Regions from separate parts of the Streptomyces sp. NBC_00670 genome, predicted to be linked through region 1. Evidence: predicted binding sites of a transcription regulator. Region 1 holds the regulator's gene; the other holds the start of a gene.
What was found. Region 1 encodes HspR, which represses chaperone genes until heat shock. Its sites were predicted from a motif close to TTGAGNNNNNNNNNCTCAA; they were not measured.
Positions count from the first base shown of each region.

Region 1 (7,250 bases):
CGTCTACACGGCCCTGCGCGGACCGAAGGAGCCGGCCCCCGGGGCCGCTGACGATGCAGAGGTCACCGAGAACGTCGCTGCCTGATGCGCGAGTTGGCGGCGCCGGCAGTGGGCAGGACCTGCGCGAGCCTCCGCGAATAAGTTGAGCCGAGCCCACTCACCTCTCTTGACGTAGCACCTATGCCCTGGCATGGTTGAGTCCGTTGCACTCAAGTCAGCTGGAGGAAAGAACCATGGCACGTGCGGTCGGCATCGACCTGGGCACGACTAACTCCGTCGTCAGCGTTCTGGAGGGCGGCGAGCCCACCGTCATCACCAACGCCGAGGGCGCCAGGACCACGCCGTCCGTCGTCGCCTTCGCGAAGAACGGTGAGGTGCTGGTCGGCGAGGTCGCCAAGCGCCAGGCGGTCACCAACGTCGACAGGACCATTCGGTCGGTCAAGCGCCACATGGGCACCGACTGGAAGATCAACCTGGACGGCAAGGACTTCAACCCGCAGCAGATCAGCGCCTTCGTGCTGCAGAAGCTGAAGCGGGACGCCGAGGCCTACCTGGGCGAGAAGGTGGCCGACGCGGTCATCACCGTCCCGGCCTACTTCAACGACGCCGAGCGCCAGGCCACCAAGGAGGCCGGCGAGATCGCGGGCCTGAACGTCCTGCGCATCGTCAACGAGCCGACGGCCGCCGCCCTGGCGTACGGCCTCGACAAGGACGACCAGACGATCCTGGTCTTCGACCTCGGTGGCGGCACCTTCGACGTCTCGCTGCTCGAGATCGGCGACGGCGTCGTCGAGGTGAAGGCCACCAACGGTGACAACCACCTCGGTGGTGACGACTGGGACCAGCGCGTCGTCGACTACCTGGTCAAGCAGTTCCAGTCCGGGCACGGCGTGGACCTGTCCAAGGACAAGATGGCGCTCCAGCGTCTGCGCGAGGCCGCCGAGAAGGCGAAGATCGAGCTGTCCTCGTCCTCCGAGACCTCGATCAACCTGCCCTACATCACCGCCTCCGCCGAGGGCCCCCTGCACCTCGACGAGAAGCTCACCCGCGCCCAGTTCCAGCAGCTGACCGCGGACCTCCTGGAGCGCTGCAAGACGCCGTTCCACAACGTCATCAAGGACGCCGGGATCCAGCTCAGCGAGATCGACCACGTCGTTCTCGTCGGCGGCTCGACCCGTATGCCGGCCGTCGCCGAGCTCGTCAAGGAGCTGACCGGCGGCAAGGACGCCAACAAGGGCGTCAACCCGGACGAGGTCGTCGCCATCGGCGCCTCGCTCCAGGCCGGTGTCCTCAAGGGTGAGGTCAAGGACGTCCTGCTCCTCGACGTGACCCCGCTGTCCCTCGGTATCGAGACCAAGGGCGGCATCATGACCAAGCTCATCGAGCGGAACACGACGATCCCGACCAAGCGGTCCGAGATCTTCACCACCGCCGAGGACAACCAGCCCTCCGTGCAGATCCAGGTCTACCAGGGCGAGCGCGAGATCGCGGCGTACAACAAGAAGCTCGGGATGTTCGAGCTGACGGGTCTGCCGCCGGCCCCGCGCGGCGTGCCGCAGATCGAGGTCTCCTTCGACATCGACGCCAACGGCATCATGCACGTCACGGCGAAGGACCTCGGCACCGGCAAGGAGCAGAAGATGACCGTCACCGGCGGCTCCTCGCTGCCGAAGGACGAGGTCGACCGGATGCGCCAGGAGGCCGAGCAGTACGCGGACGAGGACCACCGCCGCCGCGAGGCCGCCGAGACCCGCAACCAGGGCGAGCAGCTCGTCTACCAGACGGAGAAGTTCCTCAAGGACAACGAGGACAAGGTCCCCGGTGACGTGAAGACGGAGGTGGAGACCGCGCTCGGCGAGCTGAAGGAGACGCTCAAGGGCGAGGACACCGCTGAAATCCGTACCGCCACGGAGAAGGTCGCCGCCGTCTCGCAGAAGCTGGGCCAGGCCCTGTACGCCGACGCCCAGGCCCAGCAGGCCGCCGGTGGCGCCGAGGCGGGCGCCGGCGCCGGCCAGCCGAAGGCCGACGACGACGTGGTGGACGCCGAGATCGTCGACGACGAGCGCAAGGACGGTGCCGCGTGACGGAGGAGACCCCGGGCTTCGACGAGCAGCAGCCCGACGTCCCCTCCGGCGCGACCTCCGACGACGCCGAGCCGAAGGCCGCCTCCTCCGCCAAGGAGGAGGGGGCGGCCCCGGCCGGGGACGCCGCTCAGACGGCCGGTCTGACGGCCCAGCTGGACCAGGTGCGCACCGCCCTCGGCGAGCGCACCGCGGACCTCCAGCGGCTGCAGGCCGAGTACCAGAACTACCGGCGCCGGGTCGAGCGCGACCGGGTCACGGTCAAGGAGATCGCCACCGCGAGCCTCCTGTCCGAGCTCCTGCCCGTGCTCGACGACATCGGCCGCGCGCGCGACCACGACGAACTGGTCGGCGGCTTCAAGTCGGTGGCCGAGTCGCTGGAGACGGTGGCGGCCAAGCTGGGTCTGCAGCAGTTCGGCAAGGAGGGCGAGCCCTTCGACCCGACGATCCACGAGGCCCTGATGCACAGTTACGCGCCGGACGTCACCGAGACGACGTGCGTGGCGATTCTGCAGCCGGGGTATCGCCTCGGTGAGCGCACCATCCGCCCCGCGCGGGTGGCGGTCGCCGAGCCCCAGCCCGGCGCGCAGACGGCTCTGGCGGACTCCGCCGAGGCCGAGGGTGCCAAGGGCGCCGACGCAGACGACAAGGAGAGCGGTGGCCCGGACGAGGGCTGAGCTCGCACACGCAAGGAAGGAGGGACGTCGGGGATGAGCACCAAGGACTTCATCGAGAAGGACTACTACAAGGTCCTCGGCGTCCCCAAGGACGCCACCGAGGCCGAGATCAAGAAGGCGTACCGGAAGCTCGCCCGCGAGTTCCACCCGGACGCCAACAAGGGCAACGCCAAGGCGGAGGAACGTTTCAAGGAGATCTCCGAGGCGAACGACGTCCTCGGGGACCCCAAGAAGCGCAAGGAGTACGACGAGGCCCGGACGCTGTTCGGCAACGGCGGGTTCCGTCCGGGCCCCGGTGCCGGCGGCGGCGGAACGTTCAACTTCGACCTGGGCGACCTCTTCGGAGGCGGCGCCCAGGGCGGGGGCGGCGGTGCGCAGGGCGGCTTCGGCGGCGGACTCGGTGACGTCTTCGGGGGCCTGTTCAACCGCGGCGGCGCGGGCACCGGCACACGCACCCAGCCGCGGCGCGGCCAGGACGTGGAGTCCGAGGTCTCGCTGAGCTTCACGGAGGCGGTCGACGGCGCCACGGTGCCGCTGCGGATGTCCAGCCAGCAGCCGTGCAAGGCCTGTTCGGGCACCGGCGACAAGAACGGCACACCGCGCGTGTGCCCGACCTGCGTCGGTACGGGACAGGTGGCGCGCGGCTCCGGCGGCGGCTTCTCGCTGACCGACCCGTGCCCGGACTGCAAGGGCCGCGGCCTGATCGCCGAGGACCCCTGCGAGGTCTGCAAGGGCTCCGGGCGCGCGAAGTCCTCGCGCACCATGCAGGTGCGCATCCCGGCGGGCGTCAGCGACGGGCAGCGGATCCGGCTGCGCGGCAAGGGCGCCCCCGGCGAGCGCGGCGGCCCGGCGGGCGACCTCTACGTCGTCGTGCACGTCGGGACGCACCCGGTGTTCGGCCGCAAGGACGACAACCTCACCGTCACGGTCCCCGTCACCTTCGCGGAGGCGGCGCTCGGCGGCGAGGTGCGGGTGCCCACCCTGGGCGGCCCGCCCGTCACCCTGAAGCTGCCCCCGGGCACGCCCAACGGGCGCACGATGCGCGCCCGCGGCAAGGGCGCGGTCCGCAAGGACGGCTCCCGCGGGGACCTGCTGGTCACCGTCGAGGTGAGTGTGCCCAAGGACGTGTCGGGGAAGGCTCGTGACGCGCTGGAGGCGTATCGCGAGGCGACCGCGGGGGAGGACCCGCGGGCGGAGCTGTTCGAGTCCGCGAAGGGAGCATGAGGACGCCATGGACACATCCGGTCGTCGTCGCAATCCGTACGAACTGACGGAAGAAACCCCGGTGTACGTCATCTCGGTGGCGGCACAGCTGTCCGGACTGCACCCGCAGACCCTTCGTCAGTACGACCGGCTGGGTCTGGTCTCGCCCGACCGCACCGCCGGGCGCGGCCGCCGCTACTCGGCCCGCGACATCGAACTGCTCCGCCAGGTGCAGCAGTTGTCGCAGGACGAGGGCATCAACCTGGCCGGCATCAAGCGGATCATCGAACTGGAGAACCAGGTCGCCGCGCTCCAGCAGCGCGTGGCCGAGCTCCAGTCGACGGTCGAGGGCGCGGCGGCGGCGATGCGGCAGCGCGAGGCGGCGGTGCACGCCTCCTACCGGCGCGATCTGGTGCCGTACCAGGAGGTGCAGCAGACCAGTGCGCTGGTGGTGTGGCGCCCCAAGCGCCAGCCCCCGCAGGCCGCCGACTGACGTCTCGGCCGACGTCTTTGCCGATGTCCGGCCCGGCGTCCGGCTGACGGAGCAGCAGAGGCTGGAGGGGCCGATTCCGGCCAGGGAGCCGGGAGACCGCAGGGTCTCCCGGCTCTCGTCGTTCCCGGGGGTTTTCGTCCGGTGGCTTGCCCCGATTCCCCGCTCTTTCTGTCTTCTTGTGAGACTGCTCGACGCTCGCGGTCATTCGTGTGATTGCATGAACAACGCGAAGCGACATGCGCACCGTTACTCCTTGATCATTCACGGACCTCTCACAGGACGGCTGTTGCCATGTCGTTAACCGGTACTCCTTGACGCTGAGTGCCGTGCACGCGTTGGCTTTCAGCCACATGGCCCGCGCACGCTCCCTCCTGTCCGGAAGGCACCTGATGTGAACACTCGTAACACCCGCAAGACCGCGCGTCGCACCCTCCTGGCGCTGTCCGCCGCGACCGCGGCCCTGTCCCTGAGCGCATGCGGCCTGATCGACGGCGTCGGCAGCGACGACGCCTCGGCGACGCCGGACAAGGGCAACGACATCACGGTGGGCCTGCTTCTCCCGGAGAAGGAGAACCAGCGTTACGAGAAGTTCGACTACCCGATCATCAAGGACCAGGTCCGTGTCCTGACCAAGAACCAGGGCAAGGTCGTCTACGCCAACGCCGAGGCAGACGCCAACCGGCAGAGCGCGCAGATGGAGGGGATGATCCACGACAAGGTCGACATCATCCTGCTGGACGCGGTGAACGCCGAGGCGATCAAGGCCACCGTGCGCAAGGCCAAGGACGCCGGCATCCCCGTCATCGCCTACGACCGGCTGGCGCAGGGCCCGGTCGACGCGTACATCTCCTTCGACAACGAGCTGGTCGGCCAGGTGCAGGGCCGTGCCGTCGTCGAGGCGCTCGGCAGCAAGTCGGGGACCGGCAAGGTCGTCATGATGAACGGCTCCAAGGCCGACCCCAACGCGGCCCAGTTCAAGAAGGGCGCGCTCAGCGAACTCCAGAACAAGGTGAACGTCGTCAAGTCGTACGACGTCGTCGACTGGAAGCCGGAGAACGCCAAGAAGGACATGGCGCAGGCGATCGCCGCGGTCGGCGTGGACAACATCGACGCGGTGTACTCCGCCAACGACGGCATGGCCGGCGCCGCCATCGACGCGCTGAAGGAGGCCGGCGCCGCCAAGATCCCGCCGGTGACCGGCCAGGACGCGGAACTGCCGGCCGTGCAGCGGATCATCGCCGGCCAGCAGTACATGAGCGTCTACAAGCCGTACCCGGAGGAGGCCACCAACGCCGCGGAGATGGCGGTGGCCAAGGTGCAGGGCCGGTCGATCGAGTTCGACGCGCTGACCCGCGACTCCGTGGACAGCCCGACGACCAAGAAGATCCCCTCGATGCTGGTGCAGGTCGTCGCCCTCACCAAGGACAACGTTCAGGACACGGTCCTGAAGGACAGCATCTGGACCCTCAAGGAGATCTGCACCGCCAAGTACAAGGCGGACTGCGACCGGCTCGGGCTGAAGTAGCCCGCACGCACGTCAGGAAGCCCGGCGGTCACCGACCGCCGGGCTTCCGCGTTTCCCGCCCCCGTCCGACGCGTTCTTCGCTTCCCGCCCGTGCCGGGCCGGAAGAAGGAAGGGGAAAACCGGCCTGTTCGAGAACAATCGCGGGCAGTCTCGGGGAGGGCCCGTGTTGCGGAGGCGGGCGGGTCCGCGCATAGTTGCGCTGCGCGGGAACCCGAGGGCGTACGGAAGCCCCGGGGCGGCGCGGGAAGTCGAGGGCGGGAGCCAGGGGTGGGAGATGGCCGGGCACGGGACGGACACGCATCCGCACGGTGCTGACCACCTGTGCGAGGCCGGCCACCGCGTCTACTCCCGGGCCGTACGGCGCGGCCGGATCCCCCGCACGGACGCCGACCCGGTGCCCTGCCTGGTCGAACTGGCCCTGCTGCACCCCGATCCGGACGACATGGACTGGCTGGTGCCGACCCCGCCGCAGGAGGTCATGACCCGGCTGCTGCGCGGACTGCACGACGAGGTGAGCGCCAGCCGCACCCGGGTGGGCGCGGCGGTCGCCGCCGTGGAGTGGTACGCCGGGCTCGGCGGCCGTGAACAGCCCCCGGCCGAACGGTCCGCGATCCGCGTCCTGGACGGACTGCCGCGGATCCGCGCCGCGGTGGACGAGGCGACCGCCGGCTGCGTCTCCGAGGTGCTCACGGTGCAGCCGGGCGGCATCCGGCGCGAGGACGAGCTCGCCGAAGGGCTGCACCGGGGGCTCGAGATGCGCCGGCGGGGGGTGCGGATGCGGGACCTGTACACCCATGTCGCCCGGCACGGGCAGGGGTTGCACACCTACCTGGAGCTGATGGACGGGGCGGCCGAGGCCCGTACGCTCGACGAGGTCACCGAGCGGCTGATCCTGTTCGACCGCACGGTCGCCTTCATCCCCGCCAACTCCGACCGGACGGTGGCGCTCGAACTGCGCCACCCCGCGCTGGTGGAGTACCTGGTCACCGTCTTCGAACGGCTGTGGCGCCTCGCGATCCCGCTCACCTCGCCGCTGCCGAAGACCGGCATCGACGGCATCACCCACCGCGAACGGTCCATCGCCGCGCTGCTCGCGGAGGGACACCAGGACGCGGCCGTGGCGGAGCGGCTGGGGATCAGCGTGCGCACCTGCCGCGCGCACATCGCGCGGCTGTCGGAGACGCTGGGGGCGGCGAGCCGGACGCAGCTGGGCGTGCGGATCGCCCAGGCGGGCCTGGACGGCCCGCCGGGCACCCCGGGACTCCTCCCGG
Region 1 is NZ_CP109017.1:3,930,888-3,938,137, forward strand. Features, by position in the region: gene OIE12_RS17470 (MFS transporter) at 1-85, shown strand, start outside; gene dnaK (molecular chaperone DnaK) at 234-2,084, shown strand; gene grpE (nucleotide exchange factor GrpE) at 2,081-2,758, shown strand; gene dnaJ (molecular chaperone DnaJ) at 2,792-3,982, shown strand; gene OIE12_RS17490 (heat shock protein transcriptional repressor HspR) at 3,990-4,454, shown strand; gene OIE12_RS17495 (sugar ABC transporter substrate-binding protein) at 4,846-5,979, shown strand; gene OIE12_RS17500 (helix-turn-helix transcriptional regulator) at 6,254-7,250, shown strand, end outside.

Region 2 (7,250 bases), 1.0 Mb from region 1:
GCCTCGTCCCGGACGCCGCCGAGCGCGACGCGGACGAACGTGCGCCCCATCGCGTGGGCGACGCTCTCGCCGAGCGAGGTCTTGCCGACCCCGGGCGGGCCGACCAGCGCGAGCACGGCACCGCCGCGCCGGCCGCCGATCACTCCGAGTCCGCGGTCGGTACGGCGCTTGCGCACCGCGAGGTACTCGGTGATCCGCTCCTTGACGTCCTCCAGACCGGAGTGCTCGGCGTCCAGGACCGCCTTGGCGCCCTGGATGTCGTACGCGTCCTCGGTGCGCTCGTTCCACGGCAGCTCCAGGACCGTGTCGAGCCAGGTGCGGATCCAGGAGCCCTCGGGGGACTGGTCGCTGGAGCGCTCCAGCTTGTCGACCTCCTTGAGCGCGGCCTCGCGGACCTTCTCGGGCAGGTCGGCGGCCTCGACGCGGGCGCGGTAGTCGTCGGACTCCTCGCCGTCCTTCTCGCCGTTGATCTCGCGCAGTTCCTTGCGGACGGCCTCGAGCTGACGGCGCAGCAGGAACTCGCGCTGCTGCTTGTCGACGCCCTCCTGGACGTCCTTGGCGATCGTCTCGGCGACGTCCTGCTCGGCGAGGTGGTCGCGCAGGTGCTGGGTGGCGAGCTTGAGCCGCGCGACCGGGTCGGCGGTCTCGAGCAGCTCGACCTTCTGCTCGGTGGTCAGGAAGGGCGAGTAACCGGAGTTGTCGCCGAGCGCGGACACGTCGTCGATGGCCTGCACCCGGTCGACGACCTGCCAGGCACCGCGCTTGCGCAGCCACGCGGTGGCGAGCGCCTTGTACTCCTTCATCAGTTCGGTGACGTGCCCCGGCAGCGGCTCGGGCACGGTCTCCTCGATCCGGGTGCCCTCGACCCAGAGCGCGGCGCCCGGGCCGGTCGTACCGGCGCCGATCCGTACGCGGCTCCGGGCCCGGACGAGGGCGCCGGGGTCGCCGTCCGCGAGCCGGCCGACCTGCTCGACGGTGCCGAGGACGCCGGTGCCGGCGTAGGTGCCGTCGACGCGCGGCACGAGCAGCACGCGCGGCTTCCCGGGACTTCCCCCGGCGGCGGCCTGCGCCGCCTCCACGGCGGCGCGTACGTCGGAATCACTCAGGTCCAGCGGCACGACCATGCCCGGCAGGACGACCTCGTCGTCGAGCGGCAGCACGGGAAGGGCGAACGGCGTGGACGACGGGGACTCAGCAGCCATGATCTTCCTCTCGACAGCGAAGTTGAGCTATGCCGACTCAATGCACCTGAGCCCCCGAATGTTCCCCCACGGCCGTTCGCCCACAGCGATCACGACTCCACCCCCGCGAGGGTCGGGGGCGCGCGCTGTCTGCGCGGGGGGCGAAAAAAATCCCCCGCCCAACTCCCGTCACCTCACAATGACCCCATGCCCCACCCGGACCACAACCCCACCGAACCCCCCGTCACCCTCGACACCCGCCCCGGTCCCGCCGGCGACATCACCCTCCGCCGCCACGGCCCCCACCTCCAGATCATCGCCAACGGCTGCTTCCTCATGGACACCTCCGACGGCCGCTCCGAACGCCGCCTCGTCGACGCGGCCCACGAAGCCCTGACCGGAGGTCGGGAAAACCCCGCCGTCCTCATCGGCGGCCTCGGCGTCGGCTTCTCCCTCGCCCACGCCGCCGCCGACCCCCGCTGGGGCCCCATCACGGTCGTGGAACGCGAACCCGCCGTCATCGACTGGCACCGCACCGGCCCCCTCTCCCCCTACACCGCCGACGCCCGCGCGGACCCCCGCACCCGCATCCTCGAAGCGGATCTGATCACTTACGTCAATGAGACATCGGACACATACGACGCCCTCTGCCTGGACATCGACAACGGCCCCGACTGGACCGTCACCGAGGACAACGAAACCCTCTACTCGCCTCCCGGACTGGCAAGCTGCGCAAGGGTGTTGAGACCCGGTGGAGTACTCGCCGTATGGTCCGCACAGCCCTCTCCGGAATTTGAAGGAACCCTACGGAATGCCGGGTTCCAACAGGTGCGTACCGAAGAGATCCCCGTTGCCCGGGGCGTTCCCGACGTGGTTCACCTGGCGGTCCGACCCGGATAGCCGGGCGAGTGTTACTGCCCGTACGCTGCTCCCCTGACGCGGATCATTCAAAGCACAACGACGCGTCACCGCAGACATGGGATCACCCCACGGATTCCGGAAAGCAACCCCAGGGGCGGGCGATGGAGCAGACACACACCTCCCACAACGGCACGGCGACGACGAACGGCGCACAGCGCCGGGTTCTGGTGGTCGAGGACGACCAGACGATCGTCGATGCCATCGCGACCCGTCTGCGCGCCGAGGGATTTCTCGTGCAAACGGCGGGCGACGGCCCGTCCGCGGTGGACACCGCCGAAGCCTGGCAGCCCGATCTGCTGATCCTCGACATCATGCTGCCCGGCTTCGACGGGCTCGAGGTCTGCCGCCGGGTGCAGGCCCAGCGCCCGGTGCCGGTGCTGATGCTCACCGCGCGGGACGACGAGACCGACATGCTGGTCGGTCTCGGCGTCGGCGCCGACGACTACATGACCAAGCCGTTCTCCATGCGGGAACTGGCCGCCCGGGTGCACGTCCTGCTGCGCCGGGTGGAGCGGGCCGCGCTCGCCGCGACGACTCCGCGCTCGGGCATCCTCCGCCTGGGCGAACTGGAGATCGACCACGCACAGCGCCGGGTCCGGGTGCGCAGCGAGGACGTGCATCTGACGCCCACCGAGTTCGACCTGCTGGTGTGCCTCGCCAACACCCCGCGTGCCGTACTCTCGCGCGAGCAGCTGCTCGCCGAGGTGTGGGACTGGGCGGACGCGTCCGGGACGCGGACCGTGGACAGCCACATCAAGGCGCTGCGGCGGAAGATCGGTGCGGAGCGGATCCGCACGGTGCACGGTGTGGGCTACGCGCTGGAGACGCCGACGCCCTGAGCGGGCTCTCCCGCCCGGCTCCCGGCGGCAGCGCCGCCGGATTCCCGCGGGAGCCGGGCAGCCGAAGGGGGCTGGAAGCGATGAGCGGTGCCGGTGGAACGCGCCGGGGCGCGGTCTTCGGACGCGTGGCGGCCGCGGCGCGCGGGTCCGGCAGGGCGCGCCCCCGAAAACCGACGTCCGCAGGGCGCAAGGCACGCCCCGGACGCGCCCCGAGGACGTCGAGAGGCGCGACCGGGTACGGCACGGCCACCGGGCCGGGCCCCGGTCCCGAACACGAGTCCGGCCGCGGTCTGTGGCCCTTCTCCGTCAAGACCAAGCTCGGCACGCTGGTCGTCGTCTCCGTCTTCATCACCACCGGTCTGCTGATGATCGCCGTGCGGACCCAGACCGAGCTGCGCTTCATCACCGTCTTCTCGGTGATCGCCACCCTGCTGATCACCCAGTTCGTGGCGCACTCACTGACCGCCCCGCTGGACGAGATGAACGCCGTGGCCCGCTCCATCTCGCACGGCGACTACACCCGCCGGGTGCGCGAGAACCGCCGCGACGAGCTGGGCGACCTGGCGCAGACGATCAACCGCATGGCCGACGAGCTGGAGGCGCAGGACAGCCGGCGCAAGGAGCTGGTGGCGAACGTCTCGCACGAGCTGCGCACGCCCATCGCGGGGCTGCGCGCGGTGCTGGAGAACATCGTGGACGGCGTCACCGAGGCCGATCCCGAGACGATGCGCACGGCGCTGCGGCAGACCGAGCGGCTCGGCCGCCTGGTGGAGACGCTGCTGGACCTCTCCCGGCTGGACAACGGCGTCGTCCCGCTGAAGAAACGTCGCTTCGAGGTGTGGCCGTACCTGGCCGAGATGCTGAAGGAGGCCAACATGGTGGCCTCCGCGCGGGCGGGCATCGCCTCCGGCTCCGGCGGTCACACCCGCAAGGACGTCCATCTGCACCTCGACGTCCATCCGCCGGAGCTGACCGCGCACGCGGATCCGGAGCGCATCCACCAGGTCATGGCGAACCTCATCGACAACGCCGTCAAGCACAGCCCCCCGCACGGCAGGGTGACGGTCAGGGCGCGGCCGGGGCAGGCGCCGGACTCGCTCGACCTGGAGGTGCTCGACGAGGGGCCGGGCATTCCGCGCTCCGAGTGGCACCGGGTGTTCGAGCGGTTCAACCGGGGCGCGGTCCGCTCCCCGCACGGGCCCGGCAGCGACGGCGGCACGGGTCTGGGGCTGGCGATCGCGCGCTGGGCGGTGGACCTGCACGGTGGCCGGATCGGCGTGGCCGAAAGCGAGCGGGGCTGCCGCATCCGGGTCACCCTTCCCGGGCTTCCCTCTTCGCCAAGTTGACGTAAAGTGCGCAGCGGAGCCGCATGATCCACCGGCTGCCCCGGCACGCCCGGGCACGGCGTGGACACGTGTGATCAAGGCCACCGGGCCACCGCGCGGAGCGGCGGACCGGGCCCCGGTCCGACCGCCGCCGCTCCCCCGGGAGGCCGCGCGTGCGCCGCTCCCTCGGGCTCCCGTACCCTTTTCGACCGTAACCGCGCTTGTTTCCCGCCAATTCCGACGGCGAAACACGGTTTTGAATGTGATGTACGTGACGATGAACCGGCCCGACCTCACCTTCCCGGTCACGGAGGCGTAGCCTTTATTCCCGCTGTCCATCACCTTGTGAAGCGGAAGAGGGCGGTTGCCGCCGTGTCGCCACAGTCCCCCAGTAACTCGAGCATCTCCACCGAGACCGACCAAGCCGGGAAGAACCCCGCGGCCTCGTTCGGTGCCAATGAGTGGCTCGTCGACGAGATCTATCAGCAGTACCTCCAGGACCCGAATTCGGTAGACCGCGCCTGGTGGGACTTCTTCGCGGACTACAAGCCGGGGGCGGCTGCCACCCCGGCTCCGGCGGGTGACGCGGCCGCGGGGGCCGCGCGGACCGACGCCGCTCCCACCACCCCGGCGCAGCCGGTCGCTCCGGCGCCGCGCGCCGCGCAGCCGGCCGCCCCCGCGCAGCCCGCCACGCCGACGGCCGCGCCCGCCGCCGCACCGGCCAAGCAGGCCGCGAAGCCCGCTGCGGCGGCCCCCGCGAAGCCGGCCGCCGCCGCCAAGGCCGCACCGGCCGCCAAGGCGGCCCCGGCCACCGAGGCCCCCCAGGGCCCCGAGTACGTGACGCTGCGCGGTCCCTCCGCGGCCGTGGCGAAGAACATGAACGCCTCCCTGGAGATGCCCACGGCCACGTCCGTGCGCGCGGTCCCGGTGAAGCTGCTGTTCGACAACCGCATCGTCATCAACAACCACCTCAAGCGGGCCCGGGGCGGGAAGATCTCCTTCACCCACCTCATCGGCTACGCGATGGTGCAGGCCATCAAGGCCATGCCGTCGATGAACTGGCACTACGCGGAGAAGGACGGCAAGCCGACCCTCGTCAAGCCGGAGCACGTCACCTTCGGCCTGGCGATCGACCTGGTGAAGCCCAACGGCGACCGCCAGCTCGTCGTCGCCGGCATCAAGAAGGCCGAGACGCTGAACTTCTTCGAGTTCTGGCAGGCCTACGAGGACATCGTCCGCCGCGCCCGCGAGGGCAAGCTGACGATGGAGGACTTCAGCGGCGTCACGGTCTCCCTGACCAACCCCGGCGGCCTGGGCACCGTCCACTCCGTGCCGCGGCTGATGCCCGGCCAGTCGGTCATCATGGGCGTCGGCTCCATGGACTACCCGGCCGAGTTCCAGGGCACCTCCCAGGACACCCTGAACAAGCTGGGCGTCTCCAAGGTGATGACCCTCACCTCGACGTACGACCACCGGGTCATCCAGGGCGCCGCCTCCGGCGAGTTCCTGCGGATCGTCGCCAACCTGCTGCTCGGCGAGAACGAGTTCTACGACGAGATCTTCAAGGCGCTGCGCATCCCCTACGAGCCGGTCCGCTGGCTCAAGGACATCGACGCCAGCCACGACGACGACGTCACCAAGGCCGCCCGCGTCTTCGAGCTGATCCACTCCTACCGGGTCCGCGGCCACGTCATGGCCGACACCGACCCGCTGGAGTACCAGCAGCGCAAGCACCCCGACCTGGACATCACCGAGCACGGGCTCACCCTGTGGGACCTGGAGCGCGAGTTCGCGGTCGGCGGCTTCGCGGGCAAGTCCCTGATGAAGCTGCGCGACATCCTCGGCGTGCTGCGCGACTCGTACTGCCGTACGACCGGCATCGAGTTCATGCACATCCAGGACCCCAAGCAGCGCAAGTGGATCCAGGACCGCATCGAGCGCCCGCACAGCAAGCCCGAGCGCGAGGAGCAGCTGCGCATCCTGCGCCGGCTGAACGCGGCGGAGGCCTTCGAGACCTTCCTGCAGACGAAGTACGTCGGCCAGAAGCGGTTCTCCCTGGAGGGCGGCGAGTCCGTCATCCCGCTGCTCGACGCCGTGCTGGACTCGGCCGCCGAGTCGCGCCTGGACGAGGTCGTCATCGGCATGGCCCACCGCGGCCGGCTGAACGTGCTGGCGAACATCGTCGGCAAGTCGTACGCGCAGATCTTCCGCGAGTTCGAGGGCAACCTCGACCCGAAGTCGATGCACGGCTCCGGCGACGTCAAGTACCACCTGGGTGCCGAGGGCACCTTCACCGGTCTGGACGGCGAGCAGATCCGCGTCTCGCTGGCCGCGAACCCCTCCCACCTGGAGACGGTCGACCCGGTCATCGAGGGCATCACCCGCGCCAAGCAGGACATCATCAACAAGGGCGGCACCGACTTCACGGTCATGCCGGTGGCGATCCACGGCGACGCGGCCTTCGCGGGCCAGGGCGTGGTGGCCGAGACCCTGAACATGTCGCAGCTGCGCGGCTACCGCACCGGCGGCACGGTGCACATCGTCATCAACAACCAGGTCGGCTTCACCGCCGCCCCGGAGTCCTCGCGCTCGTCCATGTACGCCACGGACGTGGCCCGCATGATCGAGGCCCCGATCTTCCACGTGAACGGCGACGACCCGGAGGCCGTCGTGCGCGTGGCGCGGCTCGCCTTCGAGTTCCGCCAGGCGTTCAACAAGGACGTGGTGATCGACCTCATCTGCTACCGCCGCCGCGGTCACAACGAGTCGGACAACCCGGCCTTCACCCAGCCGCTGATGTACGACCTGATCGACAAGAAGCGCTCGGTGCGCAAGCTCTACACCGAGTCCCTCATCGGTCGCGGCGACATCACCCTGGAGGAGGCCGAGCAGGCGCTCCAGGACTACCAGGGCCAGCTGGAGAAGGTCTTCACGGAGGTCCGCGAGGCCACCGCGCAGCCGGCCGCCCCGCACTCGCCCGACCC
Region 2 is NZ_CP109017.1:4,953,765-4,961,014, reverse strand. Features, by position in the region: gene lon (endopeptidase La) at 1-1,202, opposite strand, end outside; gene OIE12_RS22165 (spermidine synthase) at 1,389-2,081, shown strand; gene OIE12_RS22160 (response regulator transcription factor) at 2,204-2,941, shown strand; gene OIE12_RS22155 (HAMP domain-containing sensor histidine kinase) at 3,232-4,287, shown strand; gene OIE12_RS22150 (multifunctional oxoglutarate decarboxylase/oxoglutarate dehydrogenase thiamine pyrophosphate-binding subunit/dihydrolipoyllysine-residue succinyltransferase subunit) at 4,639-7,250, shown strand, end outside.
Region 2: lon (endopeptidase La) is a predicted target of HspR. The motif match lies at 1,225-1,243, and genes of this name have one in related genera.